One region of the Arthrobacter sp. 2RAF22 genome, then DNA from elsewhere that is predicted to be linked to it. Evidence: riboswitches for the same ligand, from Rfam matches in the RefSeq annotation. Region 1 holds a riboswitch; each other region holds the start of a gene.
The links. Region 1 has a riboswitch for cyclic di-AMP ahead of AB4068_RS04340 (NlpC/P60 family protein). Riboswitches for the same ligand answer to the same signal wherever they lie in the genome.
Positions count from the first base shown of each region.

Region 2: linked by a shared signal. The riboswitch ahead of AB4068_RS07405 (hypothetical protein) and the one ahead of AB4068_RS04340 (NlpC/P60 family protein) in region 1 are both predicted to bind cyclic di-AMP.
Region 3: linked by a shared signal. The riboswitch ahead of AB4068_RS11460 (hypothetical protein) and the one ahead of AB4068_RS04340 (NlpC/P60 family protein) in region 1 are both predicted to bind cyclic di-AMP.

Region 1 is NZ_JBFRGL010000002.1:186,453-189,721, forward strand. Features, by position in the region: gene AB4068_RS04330 (metal-dependent transcriptional regulator) at 1-191, shown strand, start outside; cyclic di-AMP (ydaO/yuaA leader) riboswitch at 317-524, shown strand; gene AB4068_RS04335 (M23 family metallopeptidase) at 527-1,345, shown strand; cyclic di-AMP (ydaO/yuaA leader) riboswitch at 1,491-1,657, shown strand; gene AB4068_RS04340 (NlpC/P60 family protein) at 1,663-2,427, shown strand; gene AB4068_RS04345 (HNH endonuclease) at 2,677-3,177, shown strand; gene mobA (molybdenum cofactor guanylyltransferase) at 3,215-3,269, shown strand, end outside.
Region 2 is NZ_JBFRGL010000006.1:104,658-107,926, forward strand. Features, by position in the region: gene AB4068_RS07405 (hypothetical protein) at 84-1,199, opposite strand; cyclic di-AMP (ydaO/yuaA leader) riboswitch at 1,214-1,359, opposite strand; gene AB4068_RS07410 (flavin-containing monooxygenase) at 1,444-2,568, opposite strand; gene AB4068_RS07415 (TetR/AcrR family transcriptional regulator) at 2,609-3,229, shown strand; gene AB4068_RS07420 (helix-turn-helix domain-containing protein) at 3,235-3,269, opposite strand, start outside.
Region 3 is NZ_JBFRGL010000013.1:48,293-51,561, reverse strand. Features, by position in the region: gene AB4068_RS11465 (sensor histidine kinase) at 1-1,419, shown strand, start outside; cyclic di-AMP (ydaO/yuaA leader) riboswitch at 1,584-1,757, shown strand; gene AB4068_RS11460 (hypothetical protein) at 1,760-2,497, shown strand; gene AB4068_RS11455 (glycosyltransferase) at 2,657-3,269, shown strand, end outside.

The DNA.
Region 1 (3,269 bases):
GCCGGCTGGCTGAACCGATCCAGGTGGAACCGGAACTTCTGGTCCAGCTGGACGAGGGCGGAATCCGCCCGGGCGCCAGGGTGTCCCTGGAGCGCGTGGGGGAGTACATCTCCGTTCGCGTGCCTAATATCGAGGGCGCGCTGGAGCTGCCGCCTGAGGTTGCCTCGCACGTGTTTGTCACGGTCGCCTAGCCGGCCCGGCGGGGTCGCCCGCAAAGATAACGAAATTATTACCGTGGGGCTTAATCCCCTATAGTTAAATACTGGCGCCGATACCAAAGCGTTACCTGATCCGAAGCCGAGTTCTGCCAGCGGATCAGGTGGATTAGTCCATTCACTGGCAGAAACGGAGGAACCACCATCGGCTGTCGAAAGACGGCCTTGGGGTGAAGTCCGTAGCGGAAGTGCAAACAACGCAAGGCCCCTCCGGGTACCTTGCGTTTCGTGCCCTTCGCGCGGACCGGGTCCACGATCTCTCTGGCCCGAATCCGACAGCTAACTTCGCAGGCTTGCCAGAGAGGAAAACCTTGACCACGCAGAACACCAGGGGCCGCAGGCGCGCGTCCGGTCCTACTGCTGAGCTGCGGGGCACAAGCGCCGTCGAGCACGAGCGGCCGCGCGATCCCCATCGCGAACTTCGCCGCCGCAAGGGTCCTTTGCGGCAGATGGCCGAATTCGCCGCCGCGAGCGGAGCGGGACAGAAGGCCGGAGTGGCCCTCGCCACGACGGGCCTCATCCTGACAGTCGCTATGCCGGGCACCGGCGCCATGACGGCCACGGCGGATTCAAGCCAGGCCGCCTCGGCTGTGGGCACCCAGCCCGAGATTCCTGCCGCGGCAAGCGCCACGATCGACTTCAGCCGTGCCGCAGTGTCAACCACTGCGGATCCGGACAGCAAGCTCAAGCAGCTCTTGAGCGCACAGTCCGTCGGCACCATCAAGACCTCGTCCTCCAAGGGCACCCTGGGGGCGCCCCTGGACACCCTGACCACGGCCTCGCCTTTCGGCTACCGCGTGAATCCCATCACGGGCGGTTTGGGGGAGTTCCACCGCGGCCAGGACTTCGTGGCCCAGTGCGGCACCCAGGTCCATGCTGCCGCGGCCGGCAAGGTCACCTTCGCCGGCTGGCATCCGTATGGCGGCGGAAACCGCATTGTGGTGGACCATGGCAACGGCCTGGAAACCACGTACAACCATTTGTCGTCGTTCAACGTCCAGGTGGGCCAAACGGTTGGCCGAGGCGATGTCATCGCATTGAGCGGCACTACGGGCGCCTCCACGGGCTGCCACCTCCACTTTGAAGTCATGGTCAACGGCGACGTCGTTGACCCCCTGGGCTGGCTGTAGCCAATCCGATGGAAGTCTCTCGCATGCTTGTCACGCTCCGTGACCTGAATGTGACATTCAGCCAAAACTCATGTACCGTCTAACTCGCATCAACTTTTAGAGAGTTGATGCACTCGGGTGGATTGCCTAGCTCTGCCACTGCCCGAGGTTCCGTTCGCAAAACATCGTCTGGCAGAGGCGGGGGACCCACTTTTGGTCATCTTCACCGATGGCCTTGGGGTTAAGTCGCACGACTTCCGAGAGGGAGGAGTGTGGCCGGATGACTCCCATCCGAATCCGACAGCTTACCTCGCGGGCATAGGGAGAGGCCTCTTAACGTGTCTTCACGCTCTACTGTTGCGCGCCACCGTGCCGCGGTCACCAAGACCAACTCGCTTGCCGTTATCGCTAAGACTGTCGGCAGCAACGCCGGTGGCGTAGGCCGTCAGGCAGCCGTTATCGCAGCTGCTTCCGGTCTGGTGCTCACTAGCGGTATCGCAGCCAACGCTGCAGAAACCAACGTTCCCCGCGAGTCCACTTCGACCTCCGCCCTGGAAGTCCAGTCCATCGCCCAAGCCAGCATTTCGGCCGACTCCTCCGTCGCCATCAAGTACGAACGCCCGGTGGTTTCCACCGAAGCTGCTCCGGTTGTCGCAGCTCCGGTTGCCACCCAGGAAGCCGCTCCGGCTTCGCAGGCTGCCACGGGTGCCGCTACCGGCTCCTCGACGCTTTCTGTGACCGCTGCTGTTTCGCCCGCCACGAAGGTTGCCAGCGGCAAGGGCGCAGCGATTGCTGCCGCAGCTTACGCTCAGCTTGGCGTTGCCCAGGACTGCACTGCCCTGGCCTCGAACTCCCTGGCCGCTGTTGGCATCAACTTCCACGGCTGGCCGGCAGACTACCTCTCCCTTGGCCGTACGGTCAGCGCTGCTGAAGCGCAGCCGGGAGACCTGGTCTACTACCAGAACGGTGGCATGGGCATGGCCCACATCGCTGTTTACGTCGGCAACGGCATGGCAGTCCACGGCGGCTGGAACGGTGGCACCACCGCCCTTTACAGCGTCAATGTCGGCTCCGGCCCCGTCTTCATCCGCGTTGGTGGCTAAATAGCCCCGGTTACATAGCTTCACTGGAACATCCCCGCTGGTCCGCCGGTGGGGATGTCCTGTTTTAACGAGCGTGCGCTTACGTGTCCGGCACATGAACTTTGACCGACACTGCGCTGGAACCGCCGCATGGATTCGTTGATCTGGCCTTCTGGTGTTTACTCTTAGGTTGTCGATCCACAGCCCGTACATGCAGAGGGCAGCCGGCCCTCGCGCCCCTGACGGGTGCGGCCGTGAAGAGGTACGTGCATGCGCACACTCGTTCTGAATGCTGGATATGAACCGCTGGCGGTAGTAACCTTCCGCCGGGCGCTGGTCCTTGTGCTCACCGGAAAAGCGAGCGTAGTGGCCGAAGGCGACGAGCCTGTCGTCGGGCCACAAGAGATTCTCGGACGTCCTTCCGTGATTCTGCTCAATCGCTACATCCGGCCAAGGTACAACACCATCACGGCGGTCACTCGCCGCGGCGTCTTGCGCCGTGACGGTCACCGTTGCGCCTACTGCGGGAAAGCAGCGCACACCATTGACCACGTCCACCCCAAATCCAGGGGCGGCGCGGATTCCTGGGAAAACCTGGTGGCAGCGTGCTTGCGCTGCAACAACGCCAAGAGTGACCACACCCCAGCCGAGATGGGCTGGAAACTGAGGTTCACTCCGGCGGCGCCCACCGGGACTATCTGGCAAATCAAGGAGCTTGAGAAACCTGCGCCCGCATGGGATCCCTTCCTCCTGCCCGAGTCGGCGGCCTGAACCGGAATTGAGCCCGCTTCCCGGGTAATCTGGGCGGGTGGACTTTGATGCGGTGATATTGGCGGGTGGCAAGTCCTCCCGCCTCGGCGGCG
Region 2 (3,269 bases), on a different contig from region 1:
GCGGTGCTGAATCATCTGCGTCCAGGTGTTCCGGCAGCATCGTCCGTGCCACTCGACGGCAAATGCTCGATGCCCTCCCATCCTCACTGCAGTGCCTTGGTTGCTGCGTCCAGAATCGACCCAAGATCGACGCCCGGTTGGGTAGGCGGTGGCGTCGGTGTGGGGCTGGCCGGGGTCCGTGGCTTCCAAGAACCTGTGGGTGCGGGAGTCGGAGACGCTGGATCCGTCGGATCCGGTGTCGGGGTTGGGCTAGCGGGTCCGGTCGGACCGGGGCTGGGAGCCGGCGCAGGCTGGGCCGGAACCGGGGTGGAAGGAACAGGCGCCGGGGTGAGGCTTGGGGGCAGCGCTGACGGGAGGGCAGGAACCTGAACGGAGATCGATGGTGCAGGGACGCTCGACGATTCGACAGCTACCGGTCCTTGCGGCGAATGCTGCGCCGGGTCCCCGGCCTGGCCGGACTTGGCGCTCGGGGTAGCTGCCGAAGGTGATTCCGCAGCGCTGGGGGAGGTGCTTGGCGTCGTGGAAGGAGCGCTGGATTGCGTGGAGTCCTGGCTGTCTGCGCTGGCAGCGTTCTGGGCACGGGATTCCTGGCCGAAGAAGGGCAACTCGAGGGCTTGTCCCAGGGAGCCGGCGGCCAACAAGATGCCTAGGGCACCTGTCACCACTGCCATTCGGTTGCTCATCGTCCGGACGGCGGCGGCCTTCTTGAGGACGGCGTGTGGTTCACGGCTGAAGGAGGAACCGGTAAGGGGCGCCAGACCGGCGCCGGCGCGGGTTGCCGCGGGAAGTGCCGTTGTGGCTGCGTTCTCGGTTTTGGCCGACTCTGCTGTCGCGCGAGCCAAGGTCGCAGCAGACACCGTCGGTATGGCCGCGGTGGCCGGCTCAGCTGTCGCAGGAGCCGCGGTCTCGGCAGCGACAGTCGGTATGGCCGCGGTGGCAGGTTCTGCCGCCGCGGCAGGCACTGTTTCAATGGCCGCAGTTTCGCTGGCTTCTGAGGCCCGCTTCCGTTCGGCCGCCCGGGCGGCCGCGCGCGTGGTGGGTGCCGCCGTCGTCGGGGTTGCGGCGGTGGTGGGTGCCGCCGTCGAACTCAAAGGTTCGGAAGCCGGCGCAGCGATGAACGGTTCGCTGTCTGTGGCCCGACGACGTCCGGTTGGTTTGGTGCTCTCGCCCGCCACTTGGGCACGGCGAGGCTGATCCATGGTTGGGGACATGGTGATTGCCTCTCAACGCCTTCGAGGTTAGCTGTCGGGTTCGGACGAGGCCGTCCGGCCGCGCGTGGCGGCTTCACCCCAAGGGCCTGAAGTGGGCCCGGAGACTCTGGGTCCCCCGTCTCTGCCGCGGGTCTGGCGGATTCCGGGTTGCGGCAGAGCTCGGCGTCAACCCGGAAGCGGCCCGGTTGGGGACTGGGTCGCCCCTCGACGTTACAACAGCCGGCATGCAAAGTCACATTTGAATAACGGGCGCGGTGACCCGTTTTTGCCCGGCCTGGCCGGCGATGAGTCCCGCGACGTGTTCGGCGTCGCGGCCGACCCCGCCCACGAGCCCGGAGGTCAATCCGTATTGGAAGGGCATGCCCACAAAGAACAGTCCTGGGAGTTGTTCTACGGCGCCCCGGAGGGTGAGCGGCCAGCCGTCCTCATCCGTGGGAAGTCCTTGGATCCAGCCAAAGTCCGGTTGGTAACCAGTAGCCCAGATGACCGTGGACACCGGTATCGCGTGGCCTTCATCGGTCAGGGGTTGGCCATCGCGCGTGCCCTTCAGGCGTGGTAGGCGGGTGACTCCCGCGGCGTCGAGCTCTCGCGTTGAGGTCCGGATCAGTGGCGCGCCATGCTGGGTGAACCCGAGCGCGACCTTGCGGCCGACAGGGGTGGATCTGTTCAGCACCTTGTGGATGAAGAGCCACCAAAGCCCGCCGGCGTATCGCGTCACGGGGCCTGGAATGTGGAACGGAGGGTTTCCTGCGATGTAGGTGCGGTGCGTGGGTGCGAGCTCCAGGGCGATTTCGACGCCGGAGGTGCCGGAGCCGACCACCAGGACATCTCCGGGCGGAATTGAGTCCGGGTTGGAGTATTCCGCTCCGTGCAGTTGGTGGATGCCTGGATCGAGATCCCTGGCGAACGCCGGGACCCGTGGCTGTGTATTCGGGCCCGTGGCAACAACAACGTTTCTCGCCAGGATCGACCCGGCGCTGGACTGCACCCGGAACCGGCCGTCCTCCCGCTCGATGCCGACGACGCGGGCGCCATGGCGTACCGGGAGTTCCCAGTTCGTGGCGTAATTCTCGAGGTATTCGGCCATGGCGTCTTTGCCGGGAAAGGTCCCCCGGGCGGCTGGAAACGGCAGGCCGGGAAGGGAATCGTGCTGCGCCGGGGTGAAGAGACGCAAGGAATCCCATCGGCTCCGCCACACGTCGCCGACGCGGGCCTGCGAGTCCAGGATGAGGAAATCTTGCCGGTGTTTCTTCAGGTGGTATCCGGTGGCGAGGCCCGCCTGCCCGGCGCCCACAATTACCGTGTTCACTGCCTCATTGCTGTCCATCGCGAAGCCTCCTGAGGTGTCCGAGGTCATTAGAATAGCATTCCAGTCACTGGAATGCTATTCTTTTTTCGTGGAAATCCGGCACAATGACAGGCGCTTAGCTCAAGCTGTCGCAACCAAAGCTGCCGTGGTGGAGGCCGCCCGTCAGCTGTTTCTGAGCAAAGGGTATGTGGCCACCACTATCGGGGCCGTTGCCGAGCAAGCAGGTGTGGCCGTCCAGACCATCTACAACTCCGTGGGCAACAAGGCTGCGCTGCTCTCCGCCGTGGTTGACGCGACGGCGGCGGGTCCGGATGCTCCTCGCGCCGTGCCGGAGACCATGCGCGAGCGGACTGCCGCAGCCGCCGACGCCGGAGCGGTCCTGGCGCTGTTGGCCGACTGGTTTGCCGAGGTGAATCCGCGGAGCACCCAATTGTTCACCGTCATGCGGCAGGCCTCCGCCGTCGACGCCGAAGCCGCAAAAGTGGAGCGGGACCGGGCCGAAGCCCGGCTACGGAACTATGCGGAAGCTGCGGCCGCGCTCAGGCGGCGCGGGGCACTGAGCTCCGGCATGAGCGACGAGCAAGCCGCTGCCGTGATCTGGTCGGTGGGTCATCCGGACACCTACCGGTCACTCGTGCTGGACTTCGCCTGGGGATTGGACCGCTACCGGGATTGGGTCCACGCTGCGCTCAAGGCGGCCCTTGCGTAGCTTTTCTACTTGTTGCTTTCCTCTTCCGCCGCGGCCGTCT
Region 3 (3,269 bases), on a different contig from region 1:
TGGCACTTGCGCACGCGCTTGATCCTTCTCTCCATGGCACTCCTTGTGGCCATCTGCGGTGCAGTCGGGGTGGTCAGCTATGCCTCCATGGATGTGTTCCTCACGAAGCAGCTCGATCAGCAATTGATGCAGGCCTCCCATGGCCGCCCGCCGCAAGGCAACCCTGGCGGCCGTCCGGACCCGCTGGACCCCCGCGGCCAGAGCATCGGCACGCTCAATGCACGCATCCTTGCAGGCCAGGTGAGCAGCGATGCCGGCTTCTTGTCCTCCGATGCCACACGTGCGCCGTTGTCGCCCAGCGACGCCCGAATCCTGTCGGCGCTCCCGTCCGATGGCCGCCCGGTTGATCGCACGCTGTCCACTGGCGGCTACCGGCTGGTGGCCACCGAAACTCCTTACGGCGATGTTGTCATCACAGGTCTCCCGCTCGCCTCGAAAGAGGACACCGAGGCCTCCCTCGTCTGGACCATGGTGCTGGTCTCCTTGGGCGGACTGGTCCTGATCGGGCTGGCCGGAACCGTGCTGATCCGCCGCACCATGCGGCCGTTGGAGCAACTCTCCGACGTCGCCACCAAGGTGTCGAAACTTCCACTCGACGCCGGCGAGGTGGCCCTCGCGGTGCGTGTTCCGGCGTCGGCGGCCCATCCGAGCACCGAAGTGGGAAGCGTCGGCCATGCTTTGAACCTGATGCTGGACAACGTCTCGAGCGCCCTCGAGGCCCGCCAGCAAAGCGAAACCAAGGTGCGCCAATTCGTCGCGGATGCGTCGCACGAACTACGCACTCCGCTGACCGCCATCCGCGGCTACACCGAACTCTTGCGCATGACCGAGACGTTCACCGAAGACGGGCGCAAGTCGCTGGGCCGGGTGCAGAGCCAGTCCGAACGCATGACCACCCTCGTGGAGGACCTCCTTCTCTTGGCCCGGTTGGACGAAGGGAAGGCCCCGGAATTCACCGATGTGGACCTCACGCAGTTGGTGATCGAGACCGTCAGCGACGAGAAAGTCATGGCTCCCGAGCACATCTGGCAACTCAAGCTCCCGGATGAGCCCCTCACGGTCCGCGGCGACACCACCCAACTCCACCAGGTTTTGGCGAATCTGCTCTCCAACGCCCGCAAGCACACCGAGGCGGGAACCACCGTGGTCACGGGCGTGATGCGCTCCGCCGATGGCAGCGCCGTGGTGACCGTGACCGACAACGGCCCGGGCATCCCGCCTGAATTCCAGGGCAGGATCTTCTCCCGCTTTGCCCGTGCCGACGCCGCCCGGTCCGGCTCCGAGGGCACCTCCGGCCTCGGCTTGTCCATTGTGGAATCCATCGTTCAGGCGCACGGCGGCACGGTCGAAGTGGCGTCGCGGCCTGGCCGGACGGAGTTCGCGGTGCGGCTCCCGGCGCTCAGGACTGCCCCGGCCTGACGGGCGAACCAGAAGAGTACGACGCCGGTGCCCGGCGCGCGCAAGTCGACGCACCGGCGTCGTGATCTCCGTTACCTAAATGTGACTTAAGCTGGATCCTCCTGTACCGTCGAATAGGTGCGCTGGATCATTCCGGCCACCGCCGGGTAGGCGCCGAGCTCTGCCACTCCCCGGTGCCCAACAGTCCAGGCAGAGACGGGGGACCCAGGTCTCCGGGCAAGCGCTCATGTTGAGCCAGCCCTAGGGGTGAAGCCGTGCCGCCACGTTCCGCTGTGGCCACGGCCGGATGACCTCATCCGAATCCGACAGCTAACTCCGCAGGCGTCGAGAGGCAATCACCATGTCTGATTCCAAGGATCAGTCGCGCCCTGTTGCGCGCCACCGCGGCGAACCTGCCCGGAGAAACAAGTCACGTTCCACGCTGAGGCGAGCCGCCTCGAACCTCGGCACCGGCCAGCGCATGGCAGTTGTTGCCGGCGTCGTTGCCGTGTTCCTCGGCGCAGGCGCTGCCACCCAGGCCGCCGGACAAGCCATCAACGCCCAGGACATGAGCCGCACGTCCGAATCCCGCACGGTGGATCACTCAGCCACGCCTTCGGCCACCGCCACGCCGTCGGCGAGCGCAAGCGCGAGCCCCAAGCCGAGCGCTGCGTCGACGCCAAGCCAGGCAGCCGCGCCCGCTCCGGCCGCCGTCGCGCCCCAGGCTGCCGCACCGGCCGCACCCGCTGCACCCCCTGCTCCAGCGGCACCGGCTGCACCCGTCGCCGTCGATGATCCCTCCGGCGCCCAGGCCTACGCCGCAAGCATCCTTCCCTCCTACGGTTGGGGCCAGGGCGAAATGTCGGCCCTGATCACCTTGTGGAACAAGGAATCGGATTGGCGCACCACTGCCACCAACGCCTCCAGTGGCGCTTACGGCATTGGGCAGTCGCTGCCGGCCGAAAAGATGGCGTCCGAAGGCGCCGACTGGCAGACCAACTACCAGACGCAAATCCGCTGGGGCCTGAACTACATCAAGGAACGCTACGGATCGCCGTCCGCGGCATGGTCCTTCCACTTGGCCCACAACTGGTACTAAGCCAAGAGCCACCCACAAAGTACGTCGAGGTCCGTCCCTTCCGGGGCGGGCCTCTCCGTTCTTGGCCAGGCAAGTGATGCGCCACGCTGGTCACACATCCACAGCCACGTCACAGGTTCCGCCTAAAGCCTTCATATTCGGCAACGGCACTCTGGATACATGACGCTCATCGAATCCACCTCCGGAACCCTGAAGGACCCCGCGGTGGTGCCGCCGGGCCTTCCCATCCAACCCAGCACTCCCATCCAGCGCGGCACGGGGCGGCGCGCCCCCGTGGACACCCACGCCGCCATCCCCGTCCTCGACGTCACCATCCCCGTCTTCAACGAGGAACGCGATCTCGAAGAGTGCCTGCGCAGGCTTCACGGCCACTTGCGCGAATCCTTCCCGCATGGCTTCCGCATCACCGTGGCGGACAACGCGAGCACGGACGGCACGTTGAAAATCGCGGAGCGCGTAGCCCGGGAACTGCCCGAGCTCGCGGTTGTCCACCTTGACGAGAAGGGACGCGGCAACGCCCTTCGCAAGGTGTGGCTTGCATCGCCGTCGCCCGTTCTGGCTTACATGGACGTTGACCTTTCCACTGACCTCGCCGCACTGGCGCCCCTTTTGGCGCCGCTGATCTCCGGCCATTCGGACCTCGCCATCGGCACCCGACTGACCCGTAACTCGCGGGTCGTCCGCGGCCCCAAACGCGAGTTCATTTCGCGCAGCTACAACTTGATGCTGCACTCGTTCATGGGTGCCCGCTTCAGCGATGCCCAGTGCGGCT